DNA from 3 places in the Vibrio sp. Vb0667 genome. Region 3 is predicted to be linked to each of the others. Evidence: predicted binding sites of a transcription regulator. Region 3 holds the regulator's gene; each other region holds the start of a gene.
What was found. Region 3 encodes CRP, which controls carbon source genes, mostly activating them, when cyclic AMP is high. Its sites were predicted from a motif close to TGTGANNNNNNTCACA; they were not measured.
Positions count from the first base shown of each region.

Region 1: R8269_RS07280 (glycogen/starch/alpha-glucan phosphorylase) is a predicted target of CRP. The motif match lies at 2,093-2,108, and genes of this name have one in related genera.
Region 2: deoD (purine-nucleoside phosphorylase) is a predicted target of CRP. The motif match lies at 2,683-2,698, and genes of this name have one in related genera.

Region 1 covers NZ_JAWPOL010000004.1:131,764-136,161, forward strand. The annotation lists gene malT (HTH-type transcriptional regulator MalT) at 1-1,636, opposite strand, end outside; gene R8269_RS07280 (glycogen/starch/alpha-glucan phosphorylase) at 2,372-4,398, shown strand, end outside.
Region 2 covers NZ_JAWPOL010000004.1:290,660-295,057, reverse strand. The annotation lists gene phrB (deoxyribodipyrimidine photo-lyase) at 1-655, opposite strand, end outside; gene R8269_RS08030 (MerR family transcriptional regulator) at 678-1,478, opposite strand; gene R8269_RS08025 (YbgA family protein) at 1,468-2,418, opposite strand; gene deoD (purine-nucleoside phosphorylase) at 2,817-3,527, shown strand; gene R8269_RS08015 (hypothetical protein) at 3,598-4,398, shown strand, end outside.
Region 3 covers NZ_JAWPOL010000026.1:35,346-39,743, forward strand. The annotation lists gene astD (succinylglutamate-semialdehyde dehydrogenase) at 1-559, shown strand, start outside; gene R8269_RS18640 (DUF1338 domain-containing protein) at 808-1,599, shown strand; gene crp (cAMP-activated global transcriptional regulator CRP) at 1,736-2,368, opposite strand; gene R8269_RS18650 (phosphoribulokinase) at 2,609-3,478, opposite strand; gene R8269_RS18655 (YheU family protein) at 3,622-3,834, opposite strand; gene R8269_RS18660 (hydrolase) at 3,868-4,398, opposite strand, start outside.

The DNA of each region.
Region 1 (4,398 bases), on a different contig from region 3:
AACCTTGTGCAATTAAAATCTCGCTTTGCTGCAATATTGCCCATAACGCTTGGTGATATACCTGATACTGACGAGCTAGCTTTTCAGTTTGTTGCATCATCGGCAAAGCACGGTCTAGTTTACCTAGCACGTGGTTAACTTCACCAACAACCGAAGTCGCCACAATTCGGCTACGGTAAATTGTGTTATCAAGTTGGCTAAGCGCTAGCTCCGCTAATTCGAGAGCTTTTTCTGGTTGGTTACTGTTGATAGCCACTTGAGCAAGCAACGCGTTTGCTTGACCTTGATAATGAATATCTAACGCAATGTTACGCTTTTTGTGTTCCTCTTCCGCTTCTTCAAGCAGGTGGCCCACTTGGTTATAACGATGCTGACTTTGAGCCAACCATGCTCGGAGCATCGTAAGTTTTGGGTGGCTGAACAACAGATCATCGTCCAACTTGTTAATTGAGCTTTCCAGTGTGCTGAGTTCGCCTTGGTTAAACATCTTCCAGCCGAATTCGTTTAGGATCTCTACCACTAAGTCCTTATCATTCGATTTTTGTGCATGATGAATCGCTTGGTGTGGTGCTTTTTGCTGTAACCAAGCGATAGCAGCATTGCGGTGGAGATCTTTTTCTTGCTGAGGAATACGAGCTTGGCGCTCATGAGACAAGAACTCGCCAAATAAGTTATGGAATCGGAACCAGTTCTGTTCCCCTTCGAGTGGGTAAATGAATAAGCCGTAACGGTTAAGCGATTCAATCATTCCCAGTGCATCTTCGCGTTGGGTAAGGGCAAACACTAGCTCATCATTGAAGTGGTCAAGCACGGATACTTGCATTAAAAAGTGACGAGTTTCATGATCGAGTAAGTCAAACACTTCTTCGACCAAGTAATCCCACAAGTGCGCGTGATTGAACTGCGATACCGACTCTACAGTTTGTGCCAATGTGCGGTTTTGATGTTGGGCTTGTAATGCGATCAACTGCATCGCCGATGGCCAACCTTCAACATAGGTTCTTAGGCTGTTCGCCATGTCTTCATCAATACCATCGGCGATACGCTGGTTAAAGAAGCGAGTGGTTTCTTCGGTATCAAACGCCAACATCTCGTTGCCGATTTCGATCATTAAATCACGAACACGTAAGTTTGCAGTGCCCAGAGGCGGCGCTGCACGACTGGTTACCACAACGGTGAGGTTGTCTGGCATGTGCTTTAAGAAGAAACGCATGGATTCATGGATTTCATCATTCGTGATTAAATGGTAGTCATCAAGTACCACGTAGCACTCTTGATGAAAGTCAGCCATTTCAGCGAATACTTCGCTAAATAGGGAGCGTAAAGACGAGATCTGACGTTTTTCCGCCAGTTTTTGTGCGTTAGCGCAACTGAAGTTGGTGGCTTTGTTTAATGCTTGAAGCAGATAGTTTACAAAGCGAAAGCCGTCGTTATCGCTGTCATCAATGCTGTACCAACCGACGTTTGGCTTATCGGATAGCCACTGCGCTGCCATTGTTGTTTTTCCGTAACCTGCTGGGGATCGGAATAAAACCAATTTGTAGTAAGGCGCTTGCTGTAGTAAGTCCAACACTCGTGGGCGCACGATGGCATTGTGCAGGCGTCCTGGTCGAGTAAGCTTAGATGGAATCCACATTAGTAGTTATGTCCTTATTTGTGTATACCCAAATGACTGCAACGTGATCATTCTAGTAAAGCCCCCCTTGAAAGCCGTCTTACTGAATGATGTCATCAGCATCAAAAACACTGTTTGAATGCCGGATAATGTCGCTACTGTTGGGGCTTGCGTCCGTCTGAAAAACCATTCCATACGGTCACTTAGATATAAAAGCTAGCGAAAACTAGAAATAACTCACATCGCCTAATTCTAGTTTGTATAAAAAGCGTACAATCCTGTGAGCTGAGTGGGATGTTACGACATCAGAAATGTTCGTTACTTTGATCCACTTCCTAATTCTCAAGGGTTGATGGATTTACCATCAACTACGCCCTTTATTTGTGATTGTCGTCACTTAAATATCGTTTGTTTCGTTAGCGTTAAGATCGCGTTGCACATAGATTACGAAAAGTTCTTCTACGCTGACCGAGTTAATGTGACCGATATTACAATTTTCACATCATCAGATGAGTGGACTATAAAAAGCGTCATGAACGGGTTTTAACCTTTCTCACATTCCATTGTGATCAAAATCACTAAGAACTGGTGCAAAGTTCACTTTGTTGAGATTTGGATCACTAACCTAGCAATGGTACCCCCTCTACGCCCTCAGCCCTCCTCCTTCAAAGGATGAGAATTAGGAGGATGTTTATTCACAGAGGTAAATGCACGATGTATGGCAGATGAATTACCAAAAGACGTGAGAATTTCGTAATGAAACCTACTCAACAAAAACAATTTGACAAGAAGTCGTTCCAAGAAAGCGTAAAGAAACACCTATCTGTAACTTACGCTCATACGATTGAAAACGCAGACAGCCGAGCATGGTACCTAGCAATGGGGCATGCTCTGGCTGAATTTACTACTCTAGATTTGCTTGCGACAGAAGAAGATCCGCGCATTAAAAGTGCGAAGAGCGTTAACTACCTTTCGCTAGAATTCCTTATCGGTCGTTTGACTGGTAACAACCTAATCAGCATGGGTCTGTACGAACAAGTAACAGAAGCAATGGCTGAACTAGGTTACAACCTAACTGATCTGCTAGAAGAAGAGCGCGACCCATCATTGGGTAACGGTGGCCTTGGTCGTCTGGCTGCGTGTTTCATGGATTCATGTGCGGCACAAGAATTCCCAACTGTCGGCTATGGTTTACATTACGAATACGGTCTATTTAAACAGTCATTCAAAGATGGTCGCCAGCAAGAAGCACCTGACGCATGGCGCGGTGTAGAGGGCTACCCCTGGGAAATTGCGCGTCCAGAACTTGCGCAAGAGATCGGTTTCTACGGTCACGTTGAAGTGATTAACGAGAACGGTAAAGAAGTTCGCAAATGGGTACCAGGCATGACAGTAAGAGCAATGCCTTGGGATCTGCCAATTGTGGGTTACGAATCAGACACGGTTTACCCGCTACGTCTTTGGGAATGTCAGGCGATTGCACCATTCTCACTAGCAAGCTTTAACAATGGTGATTACTTCGAAGCTCAGCACGCACTGATCGACGCAGGTAACATCACTAAAGTGCTTTACCCGAATGACAACCACGAGAAAGGTAAAACACTGCGTCTAATGCAGCAGTACTTCCACTCAGCAGCGTCTGTACGTGACATCCTACGTCGCCACGAAGCTGCGGGCTACTCGCTAGCGGATCTACCTAAGCAAGAGACTATCCAGCTTAACGATACACACCCAACGATTGCGATTCCTGAACTAATGCGCATCCTGATGGATGAAAAAGGTTTAGCTTGGGAAGCGGCTTGGGAAATCAGCTCTAAGACATTTGCGTACACCAACCACACGCTACTTCCAGAAGCACTAGAGACATGGCCAGAGTCGCTAATCCAGCACCTGCTACCACGTCACATGGAGATCATTTACGAGATCAACCACCGCTTCCTACAAGACGTACGTGCAATGTGGCCGGGTGATGTCGCGAAGCAACAGAAGCTTTCTATCATCGAAGAAGGTTTCCACCGCATGGTTCGCATGGCAAACCTATGTGTAATCGGCTCTTACGCAGTAAACGGTGTAGCAGCACTTCACTCTGAATTGGTTAAGAAAGACCTATTCCCAGAGTTCCACGAAATGTACCCGACACGTCTACACAACGTAACGAACGGTATTACGCCACGTCGCTGGTTGAAGTTCTGTAACCCAGGTCTGTCTCAGCTTATCACTGAGAAAGTCGGCCCAGAATGGCCAGCGAAACTAGAGCAACTTGAAGGTATTGCGAAGTACGCTACTGACGCGACATTCCAAAAAGAATTCATGGCAGTGAAGAAAGAGAACAAAGAACGCCTAGCAACTTGGGTGAAAGAGAACATGGGTATCGAGCTCGATACTAATGCAATCTTCGATGTTCAAATCAAGCGTCTGCACGAGTACAAACGTCAGCATCTAGACTTGCTACACGTACTGTCTCTGTACCACCGTATTCTTAATGAACCAGGTTTTGAGTGTACGCCACGCGTTGTGTTCTTCGCAGCAAAAGCAGCACCGGGTTACCACCTAGCGAAAGAAATCATCTTCGCAATCAACAAGATTGCAGACAAGGTGAACAACGATCCTCGCATCGGTAACAAGCTGAAAGTGGTATTCATCCCTGACTACCGCGTGAGCATGGCTGAAATCATTATCCCTGCGGCTGACGTTTCTCAACAAATCTCGCTAGCGGGTAAAGAAGCATCAGGTACAGGTAACATGAAGATGGCGCTAAACGGTGCCCTAACTATCGGTACGAT
Region 2 (4,398 bases), on a different contig from region 3:
CAAATTCCCTAAGCTGCTTCAAAACATCATTAGTCGAAGCCAGCCAGTCTTCACTGGATTCTCGAGGATAGCTAAATGTGAAGCTTGAATTAAATCGAGCCGACTCTAATTGTTCGAGTACCTTTTTATTGAGTGGCGCTTGCTCGTGAGGTTTTACTACCGTCGGCATATGGAACTGCGTTAACCAAGCACGCTTGAATGGCGTAAACACCTTAAAATATTCGCCTTGCTTATTAAGAACCGTCGTTGGCGCGTGCACACATTTGTCATGAAACAGTTCAAATTCGATATCGTGAGAAGCTAACGCTTCACTTACTTGTGTATCGAGCTCTCGTTCGTTCACCTCATAGTGAATGTTTGCCATGACAGACGTGGCTTCAAGTGTTTCCGCCCACCCACTAATCACATCTGTACAATCGGAAAACGACGGCACCTCTTTGTACAAAAAAGGAATATTAAGGCTTTCAAGCTCCTCGTTAAGACAGGCTAAGCGACGAGCAATGAGGTCTGCCTGCATCGGCGCCATGTGATGCTCCCGCCACTGCTCTGGCGTCGCGATAAAGCAAGCGACGACAGGCTGACCTGAATCCAATGCCGCTTTGAGTGCCGTGTGGTCTAACGTACGCAAGTCACGTCGAAACCATACTAAAATCATGGTAGCTCCTATCTTTTGTCTACTAAGTTAGGTGTAATTTCTCTATCACTTCAGAGCACCCCATCCGATCACCTAACTGTGCGTGAAGCATTTTGATGGACGCTACTTGTTTAGCAGCTAGCGCTTTGTTGGAGAAAAGGTAGATAAACGAACCATTTTCAACAACCTCGTGATCTAGTAGACCAGAAACATCATCAACCTTATCGATCAAAGTCGTGTGATACCCTTGTTCGCAAAGCTTCGCTGCTTGAATCCAACTCTCAGACTCTCTGTTTTGTTCAAAGCTAATGAGCAGACACTTTCCTTTGGAAGCGGCTTTGTTTTCAGAATCGATAACAAGGGCAAGTCGAGTGATCAAACAAGTCTGAAATAACCCCACCTGCAAGGATCGCAACGATCCTTTTACCATATCTAGCGCATCAAATACTGGGCTAATAAACTGATCAATAACGAGTTTTAGTGGGTACTCTTTAAGAACAGAGGCAAGTAAACTCTCTGCTTTTCCTCGATTCAGGGTAGACAGCGCAAGCAGCATGTTTTCAACTTCTTCGAGTGTGCGAACCTCGTTTTTGACTTCGACATCGGCGCTTTTTCCTAGCAGCCCCTTCACTTTACCAATCGAAATCCCCTTCGCGAGCCAACTCTGGACTTCGCGAATCGTATCGAGATCTTGCTGGCGATAGAGTCTGTGTCCTTTTTCAGTTCGCTGAGGCTGGATCAAGTTGTATCTTCGTTGCCAAGCTCTCAGCGTAACTGGTTTTACACCCGTGATTTCTGCGACATCTCGGATCGCGTATAGTTTTTCTTCTGAACTACAAACCATAGCGTAATCTCATCTCCTGCGGATACGGTTCTAAAAACTTCTGTTTTGCTAAATACTCGTCTGGGTAAGTATTTAAGTAATGCTTAATCAATGTAAGTGGTGCTAGCAGAGGCAGCATTCCGATTCGGTAGTCGTGAATCACTGTCGCTAACTCTTCTTTTTCTTCTTTAGTTAGTGAGCGTTTGAAGTACCCTTGTAAATGCATCAACACATTTGTGTTGTTTTTTCGGCTAGCCCGATTCGTTAACGCCTTCATCAGTCCTAAACGATACTCTTGGTAAAAGTCTTCAATTTCATAATTAGCGACATCAGCGACTAAGCGGCCAAGGGAGCGGTATGACTCTGGGTGGTGTGCCATTAACGTCAGTTTGTAGCGCGAATGAAAGTCGATGATTTTGCCACGAGTAGGCTCACCATCCATCGAGTCGTAAAAGTCATTTAGACAAAATACTCGAGTAATAAAATTTTCTTTCAATACAGGGTCGTTAAGTCTGCCATCCTCTTCAACAGGCAACCAAGGCATTTTTTGCATCAATGTTTGCGTATACAAGCCAACACCTTCTTTCGCAGCACTGTTCTTGCTGTAAACCTTGACTCGCTCCATGCCACAAGTTGGTGACTTGGCACAAACGATGTAACCACAAAGCTGCTCGCTTTGAAGTTCTTCTACTTTATTGGCCGAGTAAGTGAGCATATTGTCGGTATGATCATTTTCTGGATTTTTGGTTTCAACCAATGCAACACGCTCTTCATTAGAAACAAGACGAATGGTTGGACGGGGTACTGGCATACCTACGCCGACTTCAGGGCATACCGAAATAAAGTCAAAATACGGGCTGAGCTCTTTAGTCACAAAGTTGCTCACCTTATGACCAGAGTCAAAACGCACTCGTTCACCCAAAACACACGAACTGATACCTACTTTGATTGAAGATTCCATGATGACGCATCCCTATACAAAAAGTTTTGTTGTATAACTTATAGCAAGCCTTTCCAGATTGTACAAGAAAATAAGTTGTACAATTTAATCGTTTTACTTCACTCGAAAGTATTTCGATCAACCAGCTGTCAGAAAAAAGTTTGGCCCAAAAACAAAGAATTTGTGCGCGCAATCGACAAACTGCTCAAAAGCAAATCGATTGCTCTTTTGATTTCAACAGATTTGGTTATCAATAGTAGTTGCAGTTTCTAAATGCGTGGTTTTTGTGACTAAGCTCTCAAGGGGCCACTGTACGTCCCGATATTATTGCCTCAACGAAAACGAACAAGTTCAACAGAATTGGTAATAGCGTTCTATAATAGAGGCGTTTTATCAAAACAAAACTTTGGAGAGCACTTATGGCAACCCCACACATTAACGCACAACCAGGTGATTTCGCTGAAACAGTTCTGATGCCAGGCGACCCGTTGCGCGCTAAATACATCGCTGAAACGTTCCTAGAAGATGTGAAACAAGTTTGTGACGTTCGCAACATGTTCGGCTTTACTGGCACTTACAAAGGCAAAAAAGTTTCTGTAATGGGCCACGGCATGGGTATCCCGTCTTGCTGTATCTACGTACACGAGCTAATCGCTGAATACGGCGTGAAAAACGTTATCCGTGTGGGTAGCTGTGGTGCAGTACGTGACGACGTGAAACTAATGGACGTTGTTATCGGTATGGGTGCTTCTACAGACTCTAAAGTTAACCGTATCCGTTTCAACAACCACGATTTCGCAGCAATCGCTGATTACGGTCTTCTAGAAGAAGCAGTTAACCAAGCGCGCGCTCAGGAAGTGCCTGTAAAAGTAGGTAACGTATTCTCTGCTGACCTGTTCTACACACCAGAAGCAGACATCTTCGAGAAGATGGAAAAACTAGGCATCCTAGGTGTAGACATGGAAGCGGCTGGTATCTACGGCGTAGCAGCTGACCTAGGCGCGAAAGCACTGACTATCCTGACAGTTTCTGACCACATCATCCGTGGTGAAAAACTAAGCTCAGAAGAGCGTCAGAAGTCGTTCAACGACATGATGAAAGTTGCACTAGAAACTGCAATCAACATCTAAGAGCAAATAGTAAGTAATAATTTGCAGCCAGAGTTATGCTGGCTGCCCGAATTATCCCGAGGGGGCGATTGTGTCTAACGGCGAACTGCCAAAAGACGCAGATGGGTTACAACTCAACTTTTGTAAAACATTGGCGTGTGACAACTTTGGATTGAGTGATGCAAAGCGTTACGTTCTGCAACATGCGAACCCTAAGCGTCCGGCGATGGTATGCCGTGAATGTGGAGCTTTCCCCCCCTTACTTAATAATCGCGATGTCGTGAACGAACTTCATCGCCTGCGGCACGTCCACAGTGACGGGTTGCCTGCTTGCCGTAATGATGATTGCGACAACTTTGGACTTTCTGTCCACACTCACAAACACCTCTATCACGCTTTCGGTTACAGTGGCGATCGCCAACGTTACCGCTGTAAAGTGTGTCAAAGTACCTTTGTCGACAAGTGGTCTGGTGCCAACAAGAAGCTTCAATTTCAAGAGAACTTGATGGGTTTATTGTTTACGGGATATTCCGTACGAGAAATCTGCCGCAAGCTTAGTATTAACCCAAAAACCTTTTACGATCATGTTGACCATATAGCTAGCCGCTGCCGCCGCAAGCTGGCAACCATTGATGCGCGCTGGGTAAACCACGCAACGCATTATGAATTGGCCTCAAACTATATTGCATTGCAACCGAACAGCAATAATGGTGTGTATTGGATTGTTTCTGGCGAAGCGCATTCTGGCTATATTCTTTGCCAGCACGTCAATTATTCCGCTGATGAAGAGCCAATCGCAACTCTCGATCATAATCCTTACGATGAGGTGTCTCGTTTTGTTTCCCAGGAGTACGTAGCGGAAGCAAGTGAGCCGCTTGCGGAACCTTCTCAT
Region 3 (4,398 bases):
CGAAGCGACACGCAATATTCGCGTAGACCAACCATTTGCAGAACCTGCGCCATTTATGGGACCGCAAATTTCGGTCGCGGCAGCCAAGTTTATTCTTGATGCACAAGCTAATCTACAGTCTCTTGGCGGTGAAAGCTTGATTGAAGCGAAAGCAGGAGAGGCGGCGTTTGTTTCTCCTGGCATCATTGATGTAACGAACATTGCTGAGTTACCAGATGAAGAATACTTCGGCCCACTTCTGCAAGTGGTGCGTTACGAAGGGTTAGACAAAGCCGTGGCGCTAGCAAACGATACGCGCTTTGGCTTATCTGCTGGTTTGGTCTCAACCGACGACCAAGAATGGGAATACTTCGTTGACCACATTCGTGCAGGTATCGTGAACCGTAACCGCCAGCTCACTGGTGCAAGTGGTGATGCGCCATTTGGTGGTCCGGGAGCGTCGGGTAACTTGCGCCCAAGCGCTTACTACGCAGCAGATTACTGTGCGTACCCAATGGCATCAATGGAAGGTCAAGAGACTGTCTTGCCTGCAACATTGAGTCCAGGTGTAGCGCTATAAGTTTTAATAATAGAGTCGCAACTATGCATTGCGGCTCACCTTGCCGGCGCATCATTTAGGTATGGGTTGTAGTGATCGTTGGCAGAACACGAAAAGTGAGCAAAGACTCGGAAAAGCGTGTTGACTGACTGGCATTTACCGTCACAGGTTGATGGTTGCTCGTTCATTATTCTGGACAACTTTTGTTGTGAACGAGCAGCCAACTTCCGCTTACCTTTAAACTCTACATCTCGTAACAAGGAGTCGTTATGACGCCCGATGTGTTATTTGAATCGCTATGGCAAGATTACATTCAACGTCTTTGCCCTTCGGCTGCTAAAGTGCATCAGCTGCTTCAAGAAGATGAGCCTCTGATTAATGATCATATAGCTTTACGTACCTTCAATATCGCGCCTCTTGGTATTGAAACTCTAGCTAAGCCATTTGTAGCTATTGGTTACAAGGCGTGTGGTGATTACGTTTTCGAAAGCAAAAAGCTGGTTGCTAAGCACTATGAGCACCCAGATCCGAAGCAACCTAAAGTATTTATTAGTGAGCTAAAAGTTGAAGAGTGCTCGTCTGAGCTACAAGAGATTGTGAAAAATTTGGTGGCACAAGTCGATGCTGACAAGCTGAACGATAGCGCATTCTTACATGGTGGACGCTTGTGGGATTTAAGCTTTGCTGATTACCAAACGTTGGCTAAAGAAAGTGAGTACGCATCTTGGCTTGCGGCGCATGGTTACGGAGCAAACCACTTCACGGTGAGCGTTAACCAGCTCAATGAATATGAAGAAGTGAAGCAGGTAAACGATCATCTGCGTACCGCTGGGTTTACCATTAATGAAAATGGTGGTGAAGTGAAGGGCACTCCTGAGGTGTTGCTAGAGCAGTCATCGACCATGGCAGATAAAGTAGCGGTTCGTTTTAGCGAAGGCACTGAAATTATCCCTGGCGGGTTTTATGAATTTGCTAAGCGCTATCCGATGGAAAATGGTGATTTGTACCCAGGTTTCGTGGCCGCTTCAGCTGACAAAATCTTTGAAAGCACGAATGGCTAAGTTTTAGGGTTAACCTGTTAAGCTTACTCATTAGTGTTCGCTGCACCCTATCTCATTTGGTCATGAGTAAATAAAAAGCCACCAATGTTGCCATTGGTGGCTTTTATAATTTTGTTCGTGTCACTCTAGTTCGAGATTAACGAGTACCGTAAACCACGATGGTTTTACCGTGAGCAGAGATTAGGTTCTGCTCTTCTAGCATCTTCAAGATACGACCTACTGTCTCACGAGAACAGCCAACAATTTGACCGATTTCTTGACGAGTGATCTTGATTTGCATGCCGTCTGGATGAGTCATTGCGTCTGGTTGTTTTGCAAGGTTCAGAAGCGTCTGAGCGATACGACCAGTTACGTCTAGGAACGCCAGGTCACCCACTTTTTGGCTAGTTACTTGAAGACGACGAGCCATCTGCGCAGAAAGACGCATTAGGATGTCTGGGTTTACTTGGATAAGCTGACGGAACTTCTTGAAAGAAATTTCAGCAACTTCACAAGGAGATTTAGCACGAACCCAAGCTGTGCGCTCTTGGTCTTCCTCGAATAGACCAAGTTCACCAATAAAGTCTCCTTGGTTTAGGTAAGAAAGGATCATCTCCTTACCTTCTTCGTCTTTGATAAGAACCGCAACAGAACCTTTAACGATGTAGTACAAAGTTTCTGCCTTTTCGCCCGCGTGAATTAGCGTGCTCTTTGAAGGGTACTTATGAATATGACAGTGTGAAAGAAACCACTCTAATGTTGGGTCGGTTTGAGGTTTACCTAGAACCATAATATCTCACTTCCTCTGCAGGGTACGCTTGCGCTATCCATATTTTAGCTAAGCCTGAATTAGGCCTACTAGAATAAGAGCACTTTTTATATGCTGCAAGCTCTCTTGTGTTTCGGTAAGAAATAGTATCCTTTTTCGAAAACGATTTCTTGATTTTAATCGTGCCATGATTGAGATTTTGTAAGCAAAACTGTGCACATGATCACGGTATGAAAAGTAAACATCTTCGCAGGCAGGTTTTTAGCCAATTTTCCCTGTTTCGATGAGCTGTTGTAGGATAGGCCGAACTATGAGCTCCATTGCAAAGCTCATCTTACCGCCGGGTACGACAATCGTGTTGTGGCGTGACATGAATGAGCCATCAATCATGGCCAGCAGATATGGGAAGTCGACATTCTTGATACCGCGTAGGCGAATCACCACAAAACTCTCATCCAAACTAGGGATGCCTTTTGCATTAAGTGGGTTGGAAGTATCAACGGTCGGTACGCGCTGGAAGTTGATGTGAGTACGAGAAAACTGCGGAGTGATATAGTTGAGGTAATCGTCCATGGATCGCACGATTGAGTCCATTACCGCTTCACGCGAATGGCCGCGATCGCGAGTGTCACGTACGAATTTTTGTATCCACTCTAAGTTCACAATCGGCACCATGCCGATTAAGAAATCCACATGTTGAGCAACATTAACATCGCCATCGACCACGCCACCATGTAACCCTTCATAAAACAGCACGTCGCTGTTTTCGGGTAAGTCTTGCCACGGTGTAAACGTGCCTGGCATTTGATTGTAGGGAACCGCTTCGTCAAACGTGTGCAGATAACGGCGCACGCTGCCAGTGCCGTCATGCCCGAACTTACGGAAAAACTCTTCTAATCCCGGGAAGTCATTAGCTTGTGGGCCAAAGTAGCTAATGTGTCGACCTTGCTCGCGGGCTTTGCGAATTTCGATGTCCATTTCTGGGCGAGTAAAGCGATGGAAGCTATCGCCTTCAACCCATGCGGGTTTAACGTTCATCATATTGAACATTTTACGGAAGGCTTCAGATGTAGTGGTCGTGCCGGCACCGGACGAACCAGTAACCGCAATAATTGGGTGTTTAGCTGACATGACAAACCTTGTCGAAAATTACTTACCTGTAATGTGCAGTAGAGTTACTACTGCACGGTCGATATCCCACTATAGCACGTAACAATACCTTAGCACGTAACAATACCTTGTCATCGAGTGGGATACGGTAAAATGTGAAGGGTCTAAAATTTTGTTTTATGCTGAATATCGACGGTTTCGTGTAGCTCAGAGAACACGATAACCGCTTCACCTTTTTCCAATTGAGCTTTAACTTGATCAATTTTGTCTTGCAAAGAAACCTCGACGGTTCCGTAATCCGTTCCTTCGCGTAAGACGAATTCACGAATTAAGTTTTCCAATGTTTCCGGCGCAATGTCTTGCCATGGAATGATCATAAATACCTCTAACTTTTATGATGAGCGGCTAGTTTACTGCGTTCGTTGCTTGGATACAGCAGAAAGGTAATCTGCGGCGATACTTTCGTAATACGCAGGCAGCGCTTCCTCCAACCAAAACTTAGGTTTTAACGCCGTTCCTGTCAGGAAGCCAACATGGCCGCCGTGCTCAAAGAGACGGTAATCAATGTTATCTGGCAGAACAAACTTCGGGATCACATCGTCGGTCATGAACGGATCGTCTTTGGCATGGATGATCAGTGTCGGTAGCGTGATTTGCTGTAGTTTACTTAAGCCAGAGCATTGGTCGTAATAATCTTGTGCGTCTTTAAAGCCGTGCAGTGGTGCCGTGATCAAATCATCGAATTCATACAATCGTGTGACACGTTTTATTGAGTTGTAAGACAAAGCGAGCTCGCCATGCAACAAGTGATGTTTTTGCAACGCGTTGCGTTTGAGTGAAGAGAGTAGGTAACGGCGATACACTTTCGAAAAGCCTTGTTCAATACGGTTTGCACACGCTGCTAGGTCTAAAGGCGCTGAGATAATAGTCGCTGCATTCAA